Linked DNA regions of Formosa agariphila KMM 3901. Each later gene encodes a partner of the first gene's protein in a complex. Links are inferred from orthologs where the notes say so. Each region holds a gene or a part of one and is shown in the gene's direction. Other genes may lie near its edges. The genes, in order: lpdA and BN863_RS13905.

Region 1 (11,255 bases):
AAAGTGGTTTTGTTGTAAAGTTTTTCAGTTTTCAATTTTTCTTATTTATCGATAGAACCCATAACACGTTTCATAAAACTATTTAAAGCTTCTTTCTGTGGGGTACCGTTTTTTATCATGTTGTTGACCTCGATAGCGCCATACATATTCGATATTAATTCACCAATAACATCTAATTCTTCATCTTTAAGTGATGATACTTCAGTAAGAGCTTCAAGTGTTTCGATGGTTTCATTTACGAAATCTTCATCATTTTCCTCAATAAATTGAGTCAGGTGTTTAATTACTGGTAACTTCATCGACTAACTCTTTTAAAACGTCAAACTTATTCGTTTGTACTTGGTTTACAAATTCACCTTTTTTAAAGGTTGCAAAAGTAGGCAAGTTATCTACGTTTGCTAGTTTTCTAGATTCTGTGAATTTTTCAGCATCAGCAATTACGAAAGTGATGTTCTCGTTTTCGGTCGCTAATTTTTTAAATTTTGGTTTCATAATTCTACAATTACCACACCAAGTTGCTGAATATTGCACAACTACTGTATCATTACCAGATACAATTTCACTTAAATTGTCTTGTTCTAATTCTTGTACCATAACAGATGATTTTTTAGATTACCATCCTTTCGTGAAAAAGGATGGTGCATTGTGTATTTTAATTAGTGAGAAGCTAAGTAGCTAGAAACACCATCTCTGTTAGCGCTCATTGCATCTTTTCCTTCTTCCCAGTTTGCAGGACAAACTTCACCTTTTTCTTGTACGTGAGTTAACGCATCTACTAAACGTAAATATTCACCAACATTTCTACCTAATGGCATGTTGTTAATACTTTCGTGTTGTACAACACCATCTTCATCTATAATATAGGTTGCTCTGTAAGTGACGTTATCACCTTCTACAGTTACAACTCCAGTGTCTTCGTTATACGTTTCGTTTGTAATGTCTAAGATTCCTAAAGTTGATGCTAAGTTTCTGTTAGAGTCCGCTAAAATTGGGTAAGTTACACCTTCAATTCCACCATTATCTTTAGCGGTGTTTAACCATGCAAAGTGTACTTCTGGCGTATCGCAAGATGCACCAATTACAATAGTGTTTCTTTTTTCGAATTCTGCAACAGCAGCTTGGAATGCGTGTAATTCAGTTGGGCATACAAAAGTGAAATCTTTTGGGTACCAAAATAAAACTACTTTTTTCTTGTTGTTAACTGCTTCTTCTAGAACGTTTACTTTAAAAGTATCGCCCATTTCGTTCATTGCGTCAACGTTTAAATCTGGAAATTTTTTACCTACAAATGCCATAATATTTATATTTTATAATAGTTAATTTTCTAAGGCAAATATACGGCTCAATGTCTATTTATAGTGTAAACAAAATTTTAAATTTTTATAATGGTATAAGATTTTATTATAGTTAATTTTAAAACTGATAGAGATAGGCTATTTATCTGAAAGTTGCTTGATTTTAATTCTAAAAGCCGCAAAAATTAAAGTGGTAAACGGACTCAAATAATTGAAGAAGGCGTAGCCCGCATAATGAAATGTATCAACGCCCAAGACACTGCTTTGGTAGGCCCCGCAGGTATTCCATGGCACTAAAACAGAAGTTACAGTTCCGGAGTCTTCTAATGTTCTACTTAAATTTTCGGGAGCCAGTCCTTTATCTTCAAAAGCCTTTTTGTACATACGTCCAGGAATAACAATGGCTAAATACTGGTCGCTTGCAATAGCATTTAAACCAATACAACTAATTACTGTACTAGCGAATAATCCGAATACGGTATCGAATAAATTTAAAACGGCTTTACTAATTCTAGAAAGGGCTCCAATAGCATCCATAATACCACCAAAAACCATAGCGCAAATAATTAGCCAAATCGTCCCTAACATACCATACATACCTCCTGAAGAAAACAAATCGTTTAATTCTGCACTTTCTGTTGCTATTGCCGTGTCTACAGTAATAGCGGTCATAATTCCTTTATAAGCCGATAGGGCATTGAGTTCTGTTGTTCCTGTAATGGATTTAACAATTTCTGGCTGAAAAATTAATGCAAATACGCCTCCTAATAATGTACCTACTAATAAGGCAGGTAATGGTGGTGCTTTTTTTACAATCATTAATATTACAGCAATAGGTACTAAAAACAACCACGGAGAAATATTAAATGCGGCATCTATTGAAGCAAGCATTGCGGAGGTGTCTGTGGTTCCGTGTATGTCTAAAGAAAATCCTATAATTATAAAAAGTATCAGCGTAACTATTAAAGTAGGAACTGTAGTATAGGTCATATATTTTATGTGCGAGAATAACTCGCCTCCAGCCATGGCAGGAGCAAGGTTAGTAGTATCGCTTAAAGGCGACATTTTATCTCCGAAATATGCTCCAGAAATTACAGCTCCGGCGGTCATGCCGTGGTCTATACCTAAAGCATTTCCAATACCAACTAAAGCTATACCAACAGTTGCAGACGTGGTCCAGCTACTTCCCGTAGCTATAGAGATAATGGCACAAATGATAACACAGGCCGGTAAGAAAATTGTAGGATTTAAAATTTGTAATCCATAATAAATCATAGACGGAATAATACCACTAATTAGCCAAGTTCCGGCCAAAGACCCTACAAATAAAAGAATTAGTAAGGCCCCCGTAGTCGATTTAATATTTTCGGCTACTTCTTCCAACATTTGGTCGTAAGTTACCTTGTTTTTAAAACCAACTATCGCGGCAACTGCTGCTCCAAGTAACAAAAGAAACTGATTACTTCCACTTAAAGCATCATCGCCAAAGGCATATTTTACATTGTAAAACAACATAACAACTAAAGCTAAAACGGGTATTAAAGCCTCCCAAATACTTAGTTCTCTGTTTTCTACAATTGGGTCGTCTTTGGGTGTTGTGGGCTTTATGTCTTGGCTTTCCATGCGCTGTTTTTACGGTTAAATTAAGATTTGTAATGTTACGATTTTACACGCTTATGTGCAAATACGGATTCAGATAAACAAAATTTTCAAAAAACGCGACATAAAAAAACACTTCTAATAATAGAAGTGTTCTTAAGTTTAGAAATAATAATTTCTATTCTAATATTTTTAATTCTACCAAGCATTCGTGCATCATGTTATAGGTACGTTCTATATCGGCATCTAAACCTATTGAAAATCTAATTAAGCCATCGCTTAAACCCATCGCTTTTTGCTCGTCTTCTGGAATCTCTGAGGAGGTAGAGCTTCCTGGTGCAGAAAATAAGGTTTTATAGAAACCTAAACTCACGGCTAAATACCCTAAGTTTTTATGTTGCATGAGTTCCATAAGTGCGTTAGCTTTAGCAATAGAGCCTACATCAATGGTTAGCATACCTCCAAAACCGTACTGTGTGTTCATCATGGTTTTAAATAATTCGTGAGCAGGATGAGATGCTAATCCCGGATATACGGTTTTTAATCCGTTGGCTTCAAATTTTTCGGCTAAATACAATCCGTTTTTACTGTGTTGTTGCATACGAAGATGAAGCGTTCTCAGGTTTTTTAAAACAGAAGCCGATCGCATACTATCCATTGTAGATCCTAATAGCATAGCCGCACCGTCGTTTACATTTTTTAATTCATTAATAAAATCTTGAGTACCGCAAACCACACCACCAACGGTATCGCTACTACCGTTTATAAATTTTGTTAAACTATGAATAACGACATCGGCTCCAAGTTTTGCAGGAGAAATGCTTAAAGGCGAAAAGGTATTGTCGACCACCAATTGTAGGTTGTGCTTTTTTGCAAGTTGAGCTAAACCTTTAATGTCGGCGACTTCTAATAATGGGTTGCTCACACATTCACAATATATCATTTTAGTGTTTGGTGTTATGGCAGCTTCAACCACTTCTAATTTTGTAATGTCTACAAAAGATGATTTGATATTGAATCGTGGAGCGAAATTTTTCAGAAACGCATAGGTACCGCCATAAATAGTTCGACTAGAAACAACATGATCGCCAGCGCCACAATTTTGAAGTAACACAGAGGTAATTGCGCCCATTCCTGAAGCGTAAACATTTGCAGTTTCTGTACCTTCCATAGCGGCCAAAGCTTCGCCTAAATAAAGATTGGAAGGAGAAGAATGACGGGAATATAAGTAACAGCCATCGGTATTGCCTTCAAAAGTATCGAACATGGTTTTAGCCGATATAAAGGTATATGTAGATGAATCTGAGATGGAAGGATTTACGCCTCCGAATTCTCCGAAATATTGTAAGTCTTGAATGCTGTTTGCGGGTTTAAATGCCATTATTTTATTTTTTGATGTGAATCAAAATTGATGAAATTTAGTATATTTATCAATGGTTGTCTGTTTATTTAGATTATTAAACTATCTATTTGGTTTAAAATAGTTTTATATTTGGTTTAGAGCTCCGTTTATAACTTTTAATAGAAAATTTTTCAATATGATTTTTGATGCCATCGACAAACAACTCATTACTTTACTTCAAACGGATAGTAAACAGACCAATAAAGCGTTGTCTACGCAACTCAATTTATCGGTTACTGCAGTTTACGAACGGATTAAAAAATTAGAGAACCAAGGGGTTATTAATAGGTATGTGGCTTTGGTAAATAAAGACGAAGTACAGAAGTCTTTCGTGGCGTATTGTCATATCAAGCTCGTAAAGCACAGTCAGGTTTATGTGGTTCAGTTTGAAAAAGAGGTGGCCAATTTAGACGAGGTCATGGAGTGTTATCACATCAGTGGCGATTACGATTATTTATTAAAAGTAATGGTAGAAGATATGGTTGCGTTTCGGGAATTTATGGTGAATAAACTCACAACAATTAATCATATTGGGAGTACGCACAGTATGTTTGTGATTAATGAAGTGAAACACAGCACTATTATTCCTGTTTAAGGCTAATAGTGCATTAGTGTATTCTCAAAAAAAAGCTTAAAATTTTAATAATGTTAAGCTGCTAAACCTATGTAAATTTGTATTTTTGTGTACCATTTAAAAAAAGAATCAAAATAAACTTTATGAATTCATACGATGTAGCCGTTATCGGTTCAGGACCTGGAGGATATGTAGCAGCAATACGTTGCGCACAACTGGGTATGAAAACTGCAATTATAGAAAAATATTCAACACTTGGTGGAACGTGTTTAAATGTAGGATGTATTCCTAGTAAAGCCTTACTAGATTCTTCTCATCACTACGAAGATGCGATTAAGCATTTTGAAGAGCACGGAATTGAAATCCCTGGTGATGTAAAAGTAAATCTTGAAAAAATGATTGCGCGTAAGCAGTCTGTTGTAGACCAGACAACTGGTGGAATCGACTTCTTGATGAAGAAAAACAACATCGATGTATATCAAGGTTTAGGTGCATTTAAAGATGCCACTCACATTACAATTTCTGGAGAGGAAACTGTAGAGATTGAAGCAAAAAATACAATTATCGCAACAGGAAGTAAGCCTTCTAGCTTACCATTTATTAATATCGATAAAGAACGTATCATTACGTCTACCGAAGCTTTAAAACTTAAAGAAATTCCGAAACACTTAATCGTAATTGGTGGTGGTGTTATTGGTTTAGAATTAGGACAAGTTTACAAGCGTCTTGGTTCTGAGGTTTCTGTAGTAGAATTTATGGATCGTATTATCCCTACTATGGATGCTGGCTTATCTAAAGAACTTAATAAAGTTTTAAAGAAGCAAAAATTCAAAATGAATGTGTCTCACAAAGTAAAATCTGTAGAGCGCGTTGGTGATGAAGTTATTGTAAAAGCTGACAATAAAAAAGGAGAAGAAGTAGAATTTAAAGGAGACTATTGTTTAGTGTCTGTTGGACGTCGTCCGTATACAGATGGTTTAAATGCTGAAGCTGCTGGAGTGAAACTTACAGACCGTGGACAAATTGAAGTGAACGACCATTTACAAACTAGTGCTTCTAATATTTATGCTATTGGTGATGTTGTAAAAGGTGCTATGTTAGCTCATAAAGCCGAAGAAGAAGGTGTATTTGTTGCTGAAACTTTAGCTGGACAAAAACCACATATCGATTATAACTTAATTCCAGGCGTGGTGTACACATGGCCAGAAGTTGCAACTGTTGGTAAAACAGAAGAGCAATTAAAAGAATCTGGAGTAGAATACAAAGTAGGATCGTTCCCAATGCGTGCTTTAGGTAGAAGTAGAGCAAGTATGGATTTAGACGGATTTGTGAAAATTCTTGCAGATAAAACTACCGATGAAATTTTAGGTGTACATATGGTTGGTGCTCGTGCTGCCGATATGATTGCCGAAGCGGTTGTAGCTATGGAATACAGAGCTAGTGCAGAAGATGTTTCTAGAATGTCTCATGCGCATCCAACATTTACAGAAGCGATTAAAGAAGCGGCCCTAGCAGCAACTGGAGATCGTGCTTTACATGTTTAAAACGCTTTTTATATAATATTAAAGCGACCTAATTTAGGTCGCTTTTTTTATGCTTTACAGTGAAGTGTAATTTGTTTAAATTTACATTCTAATACCGTTCTAAAAGCTCTAAAATCTCTTTTTTATAACTTCTGCTAATAGGCAATGCTTGGTTTAAAATGGTAACATGTTCGTTTGTGAACGAGGTAATGTTTTTTACTGAAATAATATACGACCGATGTATTCTTAAAAACTGTTTTGGCGGAAGTTTTACTTCAATAGCGCTAATGGTTTCGCGCGTCACGATAGTGGAATCTTGTAAATGAATTTTTAGATAATCGCTATAGCTTTCTATATAAACAACAGCATCAAAATCTATTTTTATCATTTTCCGGTCGGAACGCACAAACATAAAGTCTGAAACGTCTGCTACTGGTAAATTCCCATGTTGAGATTCCGTATAAACATCAAAATAATTATTTACAGCCTTTAATAGCCTTTCAAAAGAAATGGGCTTTAATAAATAATCTACAGCCTGAAGCTCGAAACCTTCAACAGCATAATCGCGATATGCTGTAGTGAAAATTATTTTAATACTAGGGTTAATGGATTTAGCAAACGAAATTCCGGAGATTTCTGGCATGTTTATATCCAAAAATACCAAGTCAATGGTATGATTGCTTATTTGGTTAAAGGCTTCAATGGCATTGCTACAACTCGCAACAACTGTAATGTTGCTAATTTTAGATAGGTGCGAAGCAATTACTTCTCTGGCTATGACTTCGTCATCTACAATTAGGCACGATATGGTTCTATTGGTTTGCAAAAGCGTCTTTTGTTTTTAATGTTAAACGGACTTTAAATGTGCTATTCGTATTTAAAATAGACAAGGTATAGGCGTCTTTATAAAGCATCTCTAAACGTTTTTTTATGTTTTCTAGTCCAATACCAGATTTGGTTTCAGAAGATGATGCACTTGTATTTTCAATATAAAAATAAATCATGTGGTCTTTAAACGATAAATCAATTTTAATATTTAATATACCGTGTTTTAAAACCCCGTGTTTAAAGCTGTTTTCTATAAAAGGAAGAAAAAGCATGGGAGCAATTTTTGTAGTCTCGGAGATGTTTTCAATATTGAAATTGATATTCAACGTTTTGTTGAACCGAAGTGATTCTAAAGCAATATAATCTTGAATGTGATTAATTTCATCTGTCAATAACACAAAAGGTTTGTCGATTTGGTAGAGTAAATAATCTAATAAATTTGAAAGTTTTAATATCATTTCAGGCGTTTCATCAGCCTTTTTTAACGAAAACCCATACATGGTATTTAGGGTGTTAAATAGAAAGTGCGGATGAATCTGCATTTTTAGATACTGCAATTCTTGTTCTTTTAGCTTCAGTTGGGTTTCAAGAATTTTGTGTTCTAATTTACTGGTGTTTTCAACCTGTTTTAAATTCAACTTTAACAATTTAAAAGCACTCACTACAGTGGTTACTAAATACACACCAATCATAACAAATAATAAATTCTGACTTACAGGTGCCATATTATTGTATTCAAAATGCGATAAATAAATTAAGCCATAAAAGATAGAAAGGATAATCAGGTAAGCCGAAATAATAAAAGTATACAAACTGTAGAGTCCGAAAAGTGCGTACTTTTTCAGCATTAAATAATCTGGAATTAGTTTGTAAATACATACGTAAGTTGTTGCAATTGTAATGGGCATTAAGAACAGCGAGAAGGAGAGTACATAACTCATATCGCTACTTCCGGAGCCAAAAAAATAAGTGTAAAATAACAAGACACCACACCAAAATAAGATGTGTAGACCCAGACGGCCTAACTGTTTTAATATAAAATGTGGTGATAACATAATTCCAATCTTATACAATAATACTATATTTTTGAAACGCTGAGGTGTTTTATAGACGAATTACAGAATTAGCAACCGATTTAACATGTCGGTTAAAAAAAGGCCTAAATTGGTAGTCCGTCGCATTACATTTAATGATGCGTTATTTGGCAGTAGTTTTGGAGTCTACTAACTATAATATATTTTACTATGTATGTTTTAATGATGCAACAACAAGGTTTTTTTACACAATTAGCTAATCGTTTTAGTGAAGGTGGCGTTTTATTTATGTCGCTAATTTTAATCTGTTTACTACTGTCTTTTTTCTTTTTGATAAGTGGATTTTATCTGGCGAATAAAAATGAAGTGAAATCTAGAAAAATGATAAGTCTTGTAAGCGACTCCAGTTTATTAGGATTAGTCATTGGTTTTCTTGGCTCTATTATTGGATTAATAACTGCTTTTGATGCTATTGAAGGTATGAATTCTATATCCTCTGGGATGCTAGCAGGAGGTTTAAAAGTGTCCTTTTTAACAACACTTTTCGGAACTTTAGTCTTTGTAATTTCTAGAATTGGAATCTTAATTTATAAGTGGATGTATAAGTTTTAGGTTTATTAATGCAAATACACCAAACAGGCTCAATCGTACGATTGAGCCTGTTTGGTGTTTAATATATAAAAATGTAGTGTGTGATTACTCTAATTATAGTCTGCGAGAAGACATTTCTTTTTCTCTTAAAATAGAGTGTTTACGTTGTTTTACAAGGTTGTTAGCCCAAATTTTAGCTTCAGAAATAATTTCGAAAGTTTCAAAAATTTTCTTCACAAACATACGTTCTATTCTGGTATTACTCAAAGCCATTGGTATATCTGTTACAATAGCAAAACCAATTAAGTTTTTAATTTTAGAGGCCTCTAAATAGACAGCAGGATCTACAGAATATGAATATTTTCGGTACGAAATATATACAAAAGGCTGGCCTTTGTAATAATTAGTAGCAATATCCTTTAATATATTATTTGTATCTATAGTAATACTTGCACCCTCATTTACTTGAGCGAGAACATAATTGTCGAACAATTTTAAAGTACCAAAAGGATATGTGAGCAACCGTTTCATATAGATTAATAAAGGAATTAAGACTCTTAAATATGCTAAAGCCTTGATGCAAAGGTATTCCTATTCACTTTAAAATTATAATGTAAAAGGTTAAAATTGTTAATTATTACTTTTATTTCGTTAAACGGTAAATTTTTTATTAAGAATAGATTATTGAAATTCAGTCAACGGTAAAAAGAGTATTTTGTCTTTTAAGACATGTCTAAATTTTGTGATTTAGTTAGATTTTGAGTATAAAAAAAGCCGATGTATATGTTACATCGACTTTAAAGGTTTTAGTTAAGACTGCGTGTTTTAAAAAATATCATTAAGTAGTTTCGCTAAACGAATCCCACCTTTTTGAATTTGAGAACGTGCAATATTAAGATTGTTGTAGGCGTATTTATAACCTAAATTGTCGTCTTTATTTACATCTTTATAAACGGCATTTGCTAATACATGTGTATCGTTTACCCAATCTATAATAGTTCCTGCTTCTATAACTTTAATTTGTTCTTTAGATAAAGCATCTGCATTATTGGCTAATTCGGTGTAGCTCATATCGTAACCATTAATCATGTCGCTATCCCAAACACGGTGTAAATTGGTGCTTTTACCCATCCATTTTACTTTAATGTCGTTTCCTCCTTTATCTTCTGCTAATCCAACATGCATAGGTTGATGAATATCTCCTATAATATGAATAAGTAATTTTAGGTAAAATGCTTTATCCTCATCGGTTGCATTCTTGTCTTTTAAAACAGAAACACAGTATTCTGCACCTGTTACGGCATCGCCTTTAGGATTCTTTTTCGAATCTTCATAAGATTGATTCGCATCCATATTTACATAATGCCAAGTCCCAAATTTTTTATAGCGGTCGTCAGATTTTATTTCATCTCCATAGGTAGAAACAAATGCTAAAGACTGTCTATTAAGTAATTTCTCAATAGCGCGTTTTGTACTTCTTTTTAAATAGTTGTCGGCAATTTTACCAACTACACGATGTCCTGTTGGTCCCCATTCTGGAGCAGGTTTTTCTGTTGCTTGCGAAAATTGGAATATAAATAGACCTATACAAAGTGTAAGAATGTATTTAAGTTTCATAGGGAATTGTAATGAGAATTATTTGTTTTTGTTTCTTTTATTGTAATTTTTGTCGCCTCGAGTTTTAGGCTTTTTGTATTTTTTAGCAATTTCTCTACGGTAAGATCCTCCTAAATTTTCTTTAGCATTTTTCTCTTTCTTTTCGTGAAATGCAGGTCCAGGAGCATCTTCATCTCTACGTTTTGTAGGGTTGTTACGCTCCTTAATTTTAACACGTTCTTCTTCTAATAATTCTGTAGAAATTTCAACATCTTCAGGAATTTCCAATACCGGAATCTCCATTTGCATTAATGCCTCAATCCGCTCTAAAGCATCTTGTTCTTTTACTGTAGAAAATAAAATGGTATGTCCTTCGCGTTCTGCACGTCCTGTTCTACCAATTCTATGAATATAGTTTTCTGGATAGTCAGGCGTATCAAAATTAATAACATGAGAAATGTTATCGATATCTAAACCACGAGCCATAACATCTGTAGCAACCAATATGCGGTTATCACCATTTCTAAATTGCTCGATACTTCGTAAACGGTAATTTTGTGTTTTGTTAGAGTGAATAACACAGCTTTCTTCACTAAAGGTTTCGTCTAAAGCTTCAAAAAGTCGGTCTGCCATTCTTTTAAATCCGACAAAAATAAGCACCTTGTTATAGGTTTCTTTATCTTGAAGAATTTCATTTAATAAATTAACTTTAGTGTAAAAATTAGGAACATTGTAACGTTCTTGAGCAATGTTATCTAATGGTGTTCCAGAAACGGCAATAGAAACACGCTCTGGAGTAATAAAGAAATCGTT
Region 2 (11,264 bases), 400 kb from region 1 along the record:
TGGTCTAAATGTAAAAGTCGTGACATTAACCGAATTGTATAATGAGTTTACCTCGGGAAATCAAGATATTGTTGCTATTAGAAATTTTGTAAAATATGTATACGATAACTCTAGTGCTCCAGAAAAAGCATTGAAATACTTATGCATGTTTGGCGATAGTTCCTACGATTATAAAGGACGATTAGATAATAATAAAAATTATGTACCATCTTGGCATGCGTATTCTAGTTTTAGTTTAACAAGCTCGTTTATATCTGATGATTTTTATGGCATGATGGATGAGGATGAAGGGACTATGGCTAGCTCAGATCGTTTAGATATAGCTCTAGGACGGATTTTAGCCAACGATCCGAGTCAGGCAAAAACCATGGTCGATAAAATTGAGCGCTATTACGAGGACGCTTCATATGGAAGATGGAGGAATAGTGTGGTTATGGTTTCGGATGATGTAGACGAATCATGGGAGTTTATTTTAGAAGAAACCACCAATTCAATAGCAGATAAAATTTCTGAAGAAAAACCTTTTATAAACGTTACAAAAATTCATTCTGATGCGTATGTCCAAGAATCATCTTCTGGAGGAGATCGCTATCCCGAAGTGAATGAAGCTATGGTAAATGCAATGGAAACGGGGGCTTTGGTGGTTAACTATTTTGGTCACGGTGGTGAAGATGGCTTGGCTCACGAGCGTATTTTTATGCAACCCGACGCCATAGCACTGTCTAACGAAAATAAATTGAACTGTTTTATAACGGTGACTTGTGAATTTACACGATTCGATAATCCGTTGCGAGAAACTGGAGGCGAAGTAACGTATTGGAATCCTGATGGAGGCGCTATAAGTTTACTTACTACAACGCGACAAATTTTTGTGAGTGTGGGAATTCAGTTTAATGAAATTTTAAGTGAATACCTGTTTTCTTATGGCAACGAGACTAGTTATTCAGATAATGAATACCCTTCAATGGCGGAAGCCTTACGTTTAACAAAAACGCATTCATCATCTTCCATTTCAAGTACAAGTCAAAGACACTTGGTGTTTTATATAGGGGATCCAGCCATGAAATTAGCGATTCCAGAGCCGAATATTAAACTTACAGAAATTAATGGAAAACCTGTTTCTGGAGATGTAGATACATTAGAAGCTTTAGGTAGAGTGTCTTTCTCTGGTGAAGTTGTAGATACAGCCGGAAATCTTTTAACCGATTATAATGGTTTGCTGGCATCCACAATTTACGATAAAGAAATAGACAGAACAACATTGGCTAACGATAGCGATTATGTTATGGATTTTACAACTCTTGGTGAAATAATTTTTAGAGGACAAGCATCGGTAACAGCGGGTAAATTTAATTTCGATTTTGTTGTACCTCGCGATATTGGCGTTCCAGTTGGCTACGGAAGGGTAAGTTTTTATGCGAAAACAGATAATCCGCTTCAAGATCAAACAGGAGCAAGTGTAAATATTATAAAAGTAGGAGGGATAAATGAAAATGCTGTAGAAGATAATATCGGACCAGTAGTAAATTTATATATGAATGATGAAAACTTTGTAACCGGTGGAATTACAAATGAATCTCCATCATTATTAGTGAAATTAGAAGACGAAAATGGTATTAATACAGCTAGTGGAATTGGTCATGATATTGTCGCTATTATTGATGGAGACGAAACCAATCCGTATGTTTTAAATGATTATTATCAGACAGAAGTCGATGATTATCAAAGAGGTGTGGTGACTTATCCGTTTCGAGATTTAGAACCAGGACTTCATACGTTAACCGTAAAAGCATGGGATGTATATAACAATTCTTCTGTATCTGAAATTCAATTTGTTGTGTACGATCAAGATGAAAGTTTAATCATTTCTAACGTGCTAAACTATCCAAACCCGTTTGTTAATTACACAGAATTTTGGTTTAACCACAATAGTTCTGGTGTTTTAGACGTTTCTATACAAATCTTTACTGTTTCGGGTAAATTGGTAAGAACAATAAATAGTCAGACCAATAGCAATGGAACATCATCATTATCTCGAGATATCATTTGGGATGGAAGAGATGATTTTGGAGATCGAATCGGAAAAGGAGTTTATGTGTATAAACTTAAAGTTAAGTCTGTTGCGTTAAATAAAACAGTCGAAAAAATAGAGAAACTTGTTATCCTGTAATAAACATATATATTTGTAAAATAACTTAATTAGATGAAAACAAAATTTTTACCAATTCTTTTAGTCCTGCTAGGAGTTAATGCATACGCACAAGATCCAACAGTCGTAATTCCGAATCCTCAAGATTCACGGGTTATTACTACAGGTGTACCTTTCTTATTAATAGCTTCAGATGCAAGAGCAGGGTCTTTAGGAGATATGGGAGTTGCAACTTCTGTAGATGGGTTTTCACAACAATGGAATCCAGCAAAATATGCGTTTTCAGAAGCTAAATCTGGTGTCTCATTAAGTTATACGCCTTACTTAAGTAAGTTAGTAAACGATATTTTTCTAGGAAGTTTTTCTTATTATAATCGGTTAAACGAGAGAAGTGCTTTTGCAGCAAGTTTTAGATATTTTTCTTTAGGAGATATAGAGTTTACCCAAGATGAATTTTCTAGTCCATTAGTTCAGCGTCCTAACGAATTTGCTTTAGATGCTTCGTATGCATTAAGACTAAGTGATCAGTTTTCTATGTCTGTGGCTATGCGTTATTTACGTTCAGATTTAAAACTGAATTATAATGATACAGATGCCGAAGCAGCAGGAACATTTGGTGTAGATATTTCGGGATACTACCAAAGTGAAGAAGAAGCGTATAACGATTTTAATGGTCGATGGAGAGGTGGATTTGCCCATTCAAAAATATTGGTCCTAAATTTAAATATGATGAAGGTTGGTATAGAAAACTTTCAACCCAACAACGTTACGTTTAGGAGGAGGATTCGATTTTTATTCTTGATCAATACAATACAGTATCAATTACTGGAGAAGTAACTAAATTATTAGTGCCAACACCTCCAATTTTAGGAACAGAATATAATTATACCGATGAAAATGGTAATGGTGTATACGACGAAGATATAGATACATTAGGCGAACAATTATCTACAACTAATGGTATCATATATCAAGGGCAAGATAATGATGTCGGTTTCATGAAAGGTATGTTCCAGTCGTTTGGTGATGCACCAGGTGGTTTTAGTGAAGAAATGCAAGAATGGACTTGGGCTTTAGGTGCAGAATATATGTATCAAGATTCTTTTGGGTTCAGAATGGGATATTTCCACGAAGCTGAAGAAAAAGGAGCAAGACAATTTTTTGCTTTAGGAGCTGGATTTAAATACAATGTTATTAATATCGATTTATCATATTTATTTTCAACTTCAAAAGTTGCAAGCCCTTTAGAAAATACATTGCGTTTTTCTTTAACGTTTAATTTAGGAGCAGGGACTTATACAGAATACTAAAGTAATTTTTAAATTAAAAGATTAACAAAAAACTATTGCATCACGCAATAGTTTTTTGTTTTAAATAGTTTTATATCTTTAGATAGAAGAACTTAATACGTTTTCATGAAAACAATAAAAAAAGAAGCCTACTTTGAGGTTTACGAAAATATAGAAGAATTGCCAACTGCCGTTTCAGATTTAATGGCACAAGCCGCGAAAGCACGATTACGAGCCTATGCCCCGTATTCTAATTTTTTAGTAGGAGCAGCCATTTTATTAGACAATGGCGAAGTTATTACAGGTAACAATCAGGAGAATGCCTCTTATCCATCTGGGTTATGCGCAGAACGGACAGCAATCTATTATGCAGGTTCGCAATTTCCAGATGCTAAAATCGTACAGATGGCTTTAATAGCGGGATCAGAAAACCATAAAACAACTACGCCAATTCCGCCTTGCGGAGCATGCAGACAAGCTATTGCCGAATATGAAATAAAACAGAGTGCACCAATAGATATTTACTTTATGGGAGAGTCTGGAGAGGTAATGCGTTCTCAGTCATTATCAAATTTGCTACCTTTAGTCTTTGAAAAATCAGTTTTATAAATTTTTTATGTAATTTTTACGGGATTCAGTTTTTTGGTTAACCACGAATGTGTTACTTTTGTTTCTCGTTTTTAAATTAACGCTACTCATGCAAAAAATCACAAAGGAAACATACATTAAATGGTATGAAGACATGTTGTTTTGGAGAAAGTTTGAAGATAAACTAGCTGCAGTATACATTCAACAAAAAGTAAGAGGATTTCTACATTTATACAACGGACAAGAAGCCGTATTAGCAGGTGCTTTACATGCTATGGACTTGTCTAAGGATAAAATGATAACCGCGTATCGTAACCACGTACAGCCAATTGGTATGGGTGTGGACCCGAAGCGTGTTATGGCAGAATTATTTGGAAAAGCAACAGGTACATCTCAAGGTTTGGGAGGTTCTATGCATATCTTTTCTAAAGAGCACCGTTTTTATGGTGGTCATGGTATCGTAGGAGGACAAATTCCTTTAGGAGCAGGTATTGCATTTGGTGATAAATATCACGGTAGTGATGCTGTAACATTGTGTTGTTTTGGTGATGGTGCTGCTCGTCAAGGGTCACTTCACGAAACATTCAACTTAGCAATGTTATGGAATTTACCAGTTGTTTTTGTTTGTGAAAACAATGGTTATGCCATGGGAACATCTGTTAAACGTACAGCTTCTCACGAAGATATTTATAAATTAGGTTTAGGATACGAAATGCCTTGTGCTCCTGTAGATGGAATGAACCCTATAAAAGTAGCTGAAGCCTTTGATGAAGCTATTCAAAGAGCTCGTAAAGGAGGTGGACCAACATTCTTAGAATTAAAAACATACAGATATAGAGGACACTCAATGAGTGATGCTCAACATTATCGTACGAAAGCAGAAGTAGAAGAATACAAGAAAATAGATCCTATTTCTCAAGTAAAAGACGTTATTCTTTCTAAAAAATACGCAACTGAAGCAGATCTTAAAAAGATTGATGCAGATGTTAAAAAACGTGTTCTTGAATGCGAAAAATTTGCAGACGAATCACCATACCCAGACAAAAGCGTAATGTACGATGTAGTCTACGAACAAGAAGATTATCCATTTTTACAACATAAACTATAAGCTATGGCTGAAATTATTAACATGCCTCGTTTAAGCGATACCATGGAAGAAGGTACCGTTGCAGCGTGGTTGAAAAAAGTTGGAGACAAAGTAACTGAAGGAGACATCCTTGCTGAAATCGAAACCGATAAAGCAACTATGGAATTCGAATCTTTTCATGAAGGAACTTTACTACATATTGGTGTTCAAGAAGGAGAGACTACTAAAGTAGACGAATTACTAGCTATTATTGGTGATGAAGGTGAAGATATATCTGCTCTAGTTAGTGGAGGTGCTGCACCTGCGGCTCCTGCAGAAGAAGCTAAAGCAGAAGCAACTGAAGAAGCAGCTCCAGTTGAGTCAGCGGCAAGTGCTGAACTTCCAGAAGGTGTTGTCGTGGTTACTATGCCACGTTTAAGTGATACCATGGAAGAAGGAACTGTTGCAACTTGGTTGAAAAAAGAAGGTGATACTATAGAAGAAGGAGATATCCTTGCAGAAATAGAGACGGATAAAGCCACAATGGAATTCGAATCTTTTAATGCAGGTACTTTATTACATATTGGATTACAAGAAGGTGAATCTGCTAAAGTAGATTCTTTATTAGCAATTATTGGCCCTGCAGGAACAGATGTTTCTGGAGTAGCTAGTAATTTTGGTGTTGCACCTGCTGCTGCTCCTGCAAAAGCAGAAGCTCCTAAGCAAGCTGCACCAAAGGCAGAGGCTCCAAAAGCCGCTCCAGCTCCTAAAGATGCTGCTCCTGCAGCAACGCCTAAAGTGTCTAACGATGGTGGTCGTTTATTCGTATCGCCATTAGCGAAGAAAATTGCAGACGAAAAAGGATACAACATTGCAGATATACCAGGTTCTGGAGAAAGTGGACGTATCATTAAACGTGATGTTGAAAACTTTACACCTAAAGCTGCTGCACCTGCTGCCGCTGCCGGAGCTAGTTTTGCTTCAGCATCTGAAGAGAGTTTTGAAGAAATTAAAAACTCTAACATGCGTAAAGCGATTGCTAAAAACTTAGCGAAATCTAAATTTTCTGCACCTCACTATTACTTAAATGTGGAGTTTGATATGGATAACGCCATTGCTTTCCGTAAGGAAGTAAATGCTGTTCCAGATACTAAAATTTCTTTTAACGATATCGTAGTTAAAGCTTGTGCAATGGCTTTAAAAGAACATCCTCAAGTAAATTCTCAATGGTTTGACGACAAGATGAGATTAAACAACCACGTACACATTGGTGTAGCGGTTGCTGTTGAAGATGGTCTTCTTGTACCAGTTGTTAAATTTGCAGATCAACGCAAATTAACGCAAATTGGTGCTGCTGTTAAAGAATATGCTATCAAAGCTAAAACTAAGAAGTTATCTTTAGAAGAAATGGAAGGTAGTACATTTACTATCTCTAACTTAGGTATGTTCGGTATAGATTCATTTACATCTATTATCAACCAACCTAACTCAGCAATTCTTTCTGTTGGAGCAATTGTTCAAAAACCAGTTGTAAAAGATGGAGCTATTGTAGTAGGTAATACTATGAAGCTTTGTTTAGCTGCCGATCACAGAACGATTGATGGTGCTACTGGAGCTCAATTCCTTCAAACATTAAAAGGATATATTGAAAACCCAATTTCGATGTTATTATAATCGGAATTAAAACATATTTGAAAAAAGCCATCCTTGTGATGGCTTTTTTTATGCGATTAATTTTCTTTTAAAACTGCTGTCCGTTTCATTAGGGACAAGTATATTTGTTATAGATATTATTTTGAATATTTAACCCGCATATTACATTATGAAAAACGTTATTATAACAGGAACAAGTCGTGGTATTGGTTTAGAACTTGTAAAGTTTTTTGCTGAAGCAGGACATCGCGTATTGGCTTTATCTAGGAATGACAAACCGGTTACCGATTTAAAGTTGAAACATGTAACAACGTTTTGTTTCGATTTAGAACATGATGCTGATTTTGATAAAGTAGAAACTTACATAAAATCAAATTGGGAACAAGTCGATATTTTAATCCATAATGCAGGAGCTTTGGTTAGCAAACCATTTTCAGAATTAACAAAATCCGACTTCCAAACAGTGTATAATGCTAATGTTTTTGGAGTAGCTCAGTTAACACAAACCGTACTTCCGTTTATGGTTAAAGGTAGCCATATGGTTACCGTTAGTTCTATGGGCGGCATTCAAGGCAGTATGAAATTCCCTGGCTTAGCAGCTTACAGCTCTAGTAAAGGTGCCGTAATTACGTTGTCAGAAGTATTAGCAGAAGAATATAAAGATTCCGGAATTGCATTTAATGTATTGGCTTTAGGTGCCGTGCAAACAGAAATGTTAGAGGAAGCATTTCCAGGCTATATCGCACCAACAACAGCAGAAGGTATGGCGAGTTATATTTTCAATTTTTCATTAACAGGTCAGGCCTTCTATAATGGGAAAGTCTTACAAGTGTCCTCTACAACACCATAATTATGAGTAAGTATAAATGTGTCATTTTCGATTGCGATGGTGTATTAGTGGATAGTGAAGCCCTAAGTAATGGAGTGTTGTCTGATTTAGCCAATCAATATGGTGCAAATTTAGATTTAAACGCCGCAATTAAATTATTTAAAGGCTGTTCTATGAATACGTGTATCGAAAAAATAGAAACTTTAATTAATAAGCCTTTACCTGAAGATTTCGAGGCTCAATATAGAACGTTAAGTATGGAAGCTTTTAAAGCCCATATAAAACCTATAGAAGGTATTAAAGAGGTTCTCGATCAATTAGAGTTACCCTTTTGTGTGGCATCGAGCGCACTTGAAGCTAAAATGAGGCTGAATTTAGGATTAACAGGATTACTCGATAGGTTTGAGGGACGTTTATTTAGTTGTTATACGATTCAGAAATGGAAACCAGACCCAGCGATATTTTTATGGGCAGCAGAATCTATGGGGTTTAAACCAGAAGAATGTGTGGTTATAGAAGATAGTTATTCGGGAGTTACAGCGGCAAAAGCAGGCGGATTTGATGTGTTTGGTTACACTGCAGACGATATCCATAATCAGTTAAAAGGCTATCCAACTTTAGAATTCAATCATATGAACCAATTATTAGATTTAATTCAAAACGCAAAATAAAATACTTAACTTTTTATATTCAAAATAGACTAATTTTACACCAAATTCTCTTTATTCATGCAACACACTACAAATACCATTTTAATGGTTCGTCCTTTACATTTTAGGATGAATGAACAAACAGCTGTTAATAATTATTACCAAACAGCTATGAAAGGTGTATTACCCGAAACGGTAAATGCAAGAGCACAACAAGAGTTCGATAATTTTGTAGAAAAATTAAGAGCAATAGATGTTGAGGTTATTGTTATTCATGATACTGAAGAAAATGATACGCCAGATTCTGTTTTCCCGAATAACTGGATTTCTTTTCATGAAAACGGAACGGTGGGCTTATATCCAATGTTTGCAGAAAATAGACGTTTAGAACGTCGAGAAGATGTTTTCGATGTCTTAGAAGAAAAAGGTTTTGTAATTAACGATGTGCTTGATTATACAAGTGCCGAAGAAGAGGGACTGTTTCTAGAAGGTACAGGAAGTTTATTGTTAGATCGTGTAAACGGAAAAGCCTATTGCGCATTATCTGCTAGAGCCGATGAAGATTTATTTATAGAATTTTGTGAAGATTTCGACTATTTTCCAGTAATTTTTACAGCGTATCAAACTGTAGACAATGAGAGAAAACCAATCTATCACACTAATGTCATGATGTGTCTTGCAGAAACGTTTTCTGTTATTTGTTTAGAGAGCATAGATGATAAGAAAGAGCGTAAGCAAGTGTTACAACATTTAAAGGAAAGCGGAAAAGAAGTAATAACAATTACAGAATCTCAAGTAGAACATTTTGCAGGAAATATGCTACAAGTCCAAGGCGAACAAGGCGAATTGTGCATGGTTATGAGTAGCTCTGCATATCATTCTTTAACAGAATCTCAAATTGCTAAAATCACTAAACATTGTAAAATTGTACACAGTTCTTTAGATACTATTGAGGCTTGTGGAGGGGGAAGCGCCCGTTGTATGATGGCTGAGGTGTTTTTACCCAAGGCTTAATTCTGGAGCAACAACTTTCTTTTCTTTAGGTAATTCAATATAAAATGTACTACCTGCATTTTCTACACTTTCTACCCAGATTTTACCGTGGTTTAAATCGACTAATTCCTTACAGATAGAAAGGCCTAAACCGGTTCCTTTTTCATTTTTTGTACCTTTGGTTGTAAAGGTGTTTCCGTGAAATAATTTTTTAATATTTTCTTTAGAGATTCCTACACCCGTATCTTCTATACTAATTATTGTATTGCCATTATTTATATGATTCGAAATGGTAATACTATCTCCAGGTTTACTAAACTTAACCGCGTTAGTAAGTAGATTCTGAATTATAATTTCGACCATACTGTAATCGGCATAAACAAAATCACGAAGTGTATTATCTATCAATTCAATCTGCTTGTCAATAAGCTTATGTTCTACTAATTTAATTTTATCGAGTACCACTTCTCGAATATCAAATAGGCTGGCATTAGGTTCTAGAGACTCCATTTGAGACTTCGACCAGTTCAATAAATTAAAGAGTAAAAGTGTTGCGCTGTTAGCGTTTTCACTTAATTCTGGAATTAAGCGGTCAAATTCTTGACGGGTTAACGAGCCATCTTTTAATAAATCTATAAATCCGTTAATAGAGGTTAACGAATCTTTTAAATCGTGAGATACAATAGAAAAGAGTCTGTCTTTTACGTGATTTATATGTTCTAAATGCGCTGTTTGTTCTAAAATAGCTTCGTTCTGAAGTTCAATTTTTTTAGTTTTAGCTTCAAGTTCATAAGTGTATTTTATGCGTTTGTCTCGGTTTAAATACACAACAACTAGAAATGTAGATAAAATGGCAAAACCCGCAAGAAGGATGTAATTTATAATTTGAAGTTTATCTATTCTATCTTGATTGTCGTTAAACATAACAACATCTGTTTTAGAAGCTCGATTCATGTTTTCATTAGAAATTTCCTGTATAGTATCGAAATTTTCTAATATTTGAATTTGATTTTGATTTGTCGCGAATTGTAATTCTGCACGTTGTAGACTGTCTCTAAGGGTATGAAATTTATTCTGCCACATAAAAGCACGTTGGTAGTCTCTTTGGGTAGAATCTATAGATTTTAAAAGCCTATAGTTTTTAAGTTCTTCGGTTTTATTCTCATAGCGTTTTAAAAGTGAAAACGCCTCCAATAATTGTTTCTCTGCTAATTTAGATTTACTTTTTTTAAAATTAAGCTCACCGCTAGTATTTAAAGTTTCTATTAATTCTGGAATGTTATTTAATTCCCTATTTAGTTTAATACCTTCAGAAAGGTAAGCACCTGCTTTATCAAATTCTCTAAATTGTAAGTATTCGAATCCTAATTTTGGTAGAATGACAGAACGTAATGAATCTGTATCCGTATGATTAAATAATAAAATACGTTCGTAATAATCTATTGCTTTTCGGTGTTCTTTTTCAACAGAATATAATGCAGCTAAGTTTTTGTTAACTTCAATAATTGCATTTTTATCAGCTTGAAGCTCTTCGATTTTTAAGCGTTTAAGGTTGTATTCAATAGCTTTGTCGTATATTTTTTTATCAGAATATGCTTTTGCTAAACCTTGATATGTTTCTTTAAGTTCGGTTTCTAGATTTCTTTTCTCTAACTCTTGAATTGCAGATAATGTATGTGCAAAACCTTGTTTATAGTAACCGCGTGAAATTTCAATTAAACCGACTTGGTTATTAACTCGGGCAATGGCTAGAGTGTCTTGTAAGGATTTAAATAGAATTTTTGCTTCAGAAAAATGATTTATCGCATTTATATAATCTTCTTTCTTATTGTAAATCAGTGCTTTTAAGTAAGCTGTCTGACTTTGGCCAGGAGTGTAATTTAATTTTGAAGCTAATTTATCTGCCTCGAGAACATATTTTAAAGCGAGATTGTATTCTTTATGGTTGTATAATTCTTTTACAAGTTTTATAGACGTTTTAATTTTAGAAGTATCTGTCTTCTGGAAGGCCAACTCTACAGTCAGGCTATCTATATTCTTGGTTTGG

What was found.
Region 2: the proteins of lpdA (region 1) and BN863_RS13905 are in contact, whole or in part, in a crystal structure (PDB 1EBD), measured with the Geobacillus stearothermophilus proteins. The link is inferred for Formosa agariphila KMM 3901 from one-to-one orthologs. Residues at the interface, in WP_049624544.1 of Geobacillus stearothermophilus: Pro340, Ser341, Asp344, Tyr345, Arg403, Asp406, Val408, Glu431, Ala432, Gly433, Asp438; in WP_033016211.1 of Geobacillus stearothermophilus: Ile130, Ala131, Met132, Pro133, Arg136, Arg140, Glu141, Asn155, Arg157.

The regions. Positions count from the first base shown.
Region 1 is NZ_HG315671.1:2,921,249-2,932,503, reverse strand. What follows is about bases 4,235-7,213. They hold lpdA (dihydrolipoyl dehydrogenase), read left to right. Parts: upstream 4,235-5,013; coding sequence 5,014-6,414; downstream 6,415-7,213. Other genes in these bases: BN863_RS12140 (sensor histidine kinase), read right to left, coding at 7,206-7,213; BN863_RS12145 (LytR/AlgR family response regulator transcription factor), read right to left, coding at 6,503-7,213; BN863_RS12155 (Lrp/AsnC family transcriptional regulator), read left to right, coding at 4,433-4,891; BN863_RS12160 (aminotransferase class I/II-fold pyridoxal phosphate-dependent enzyme), read right to left, coding at 4,235-4,275. In the rest of the region: BN863_RS12180 (DUF6952 family protein), read right to left, coding at 42-299; BN863_RS12175 (thioredoxin family protein), read right to left, coding at 280-594; BN863_RS12170 (peroxiredoxin), read right to left, coding at 657-1,295; Na+/H+ antiporter NhaC, read right to left, coding at 1,434-2,918; more of BN863_RS12160, read right to left, coding at 3,073-4,234; more of BN863_RS12145, read right to left, coding at 7,214-7,219; more of BN863_RS12140, read right to left, coding at 7,214-8,276; BN863_RS12135 (MotA/TolQ/ExbB proton channel family protein), read left to right, coding at 8,478-8,867; BN863_RS12130 (hypothetical protein), read right to left, coding at 8,961-9,377; BN863_RS12125 (S1/P1 nuclease), read right to left, coding at 9,672-10,463; BN863_RS12120 (DEAD/DEAH box helicase), read right to left, coding at 10,482-11,255. UniProt on the Escherichia coli protein: Lipoamide dehydrogenase is a component of the glycine cleavage system as well as of the alpha-ketoacid dehydrogenase complexes.
Region 2 is NZ_HG315671.1:3,316,846-3,328,109, reverse strand. Bases 4,464-7,451 are described here. They hold BN863_RS13905 (pyruvate dehydrogenase complex dihydrolipoamide acetyltransferase), read left to right. Parts: upstream 4,464-5,137; coding sequence 5,138-6,766; downstream 6,767-7,451. Other genes in these bases: BN863_RS13900 (SDR family NAD(P)-dependent oxidoreductase), read left to right, coding at 6,915-7,451; pdhA (pyruvate dehydrogenase (acetyl-transferring) E1 component subunit alpha), read left to right, coding at 4,464-5,134. Also shown: type IX secretion system sortase PorU, read left to right, coding at 1-2,170; type IX secretion system outer membrane channel protein PorV, read left to right, coding at 2,204-2,986; BN863_RS18915 (PorV/PorQ family protein), read left to right, coding at 2,998-3,459; cdd (cytidine deaminase), read left to right, coding at 3,565-4,047; more of pdhA, read left to right, coding at 4,136-4,463; more of BN863_RS13900, read left to right, coding at 7,452-7,595; BN863_RS13895 (HAD family hydrolase), read left to right, coding at 7,598-8,245; citrulline utilization hydrolase CtlX, read left to right, coding at 8,303-9,238; BN863_RS13885 (tetratricopeptide repeat-containing sensor histidine kinase), read right to left, coding at 9,224-11,264.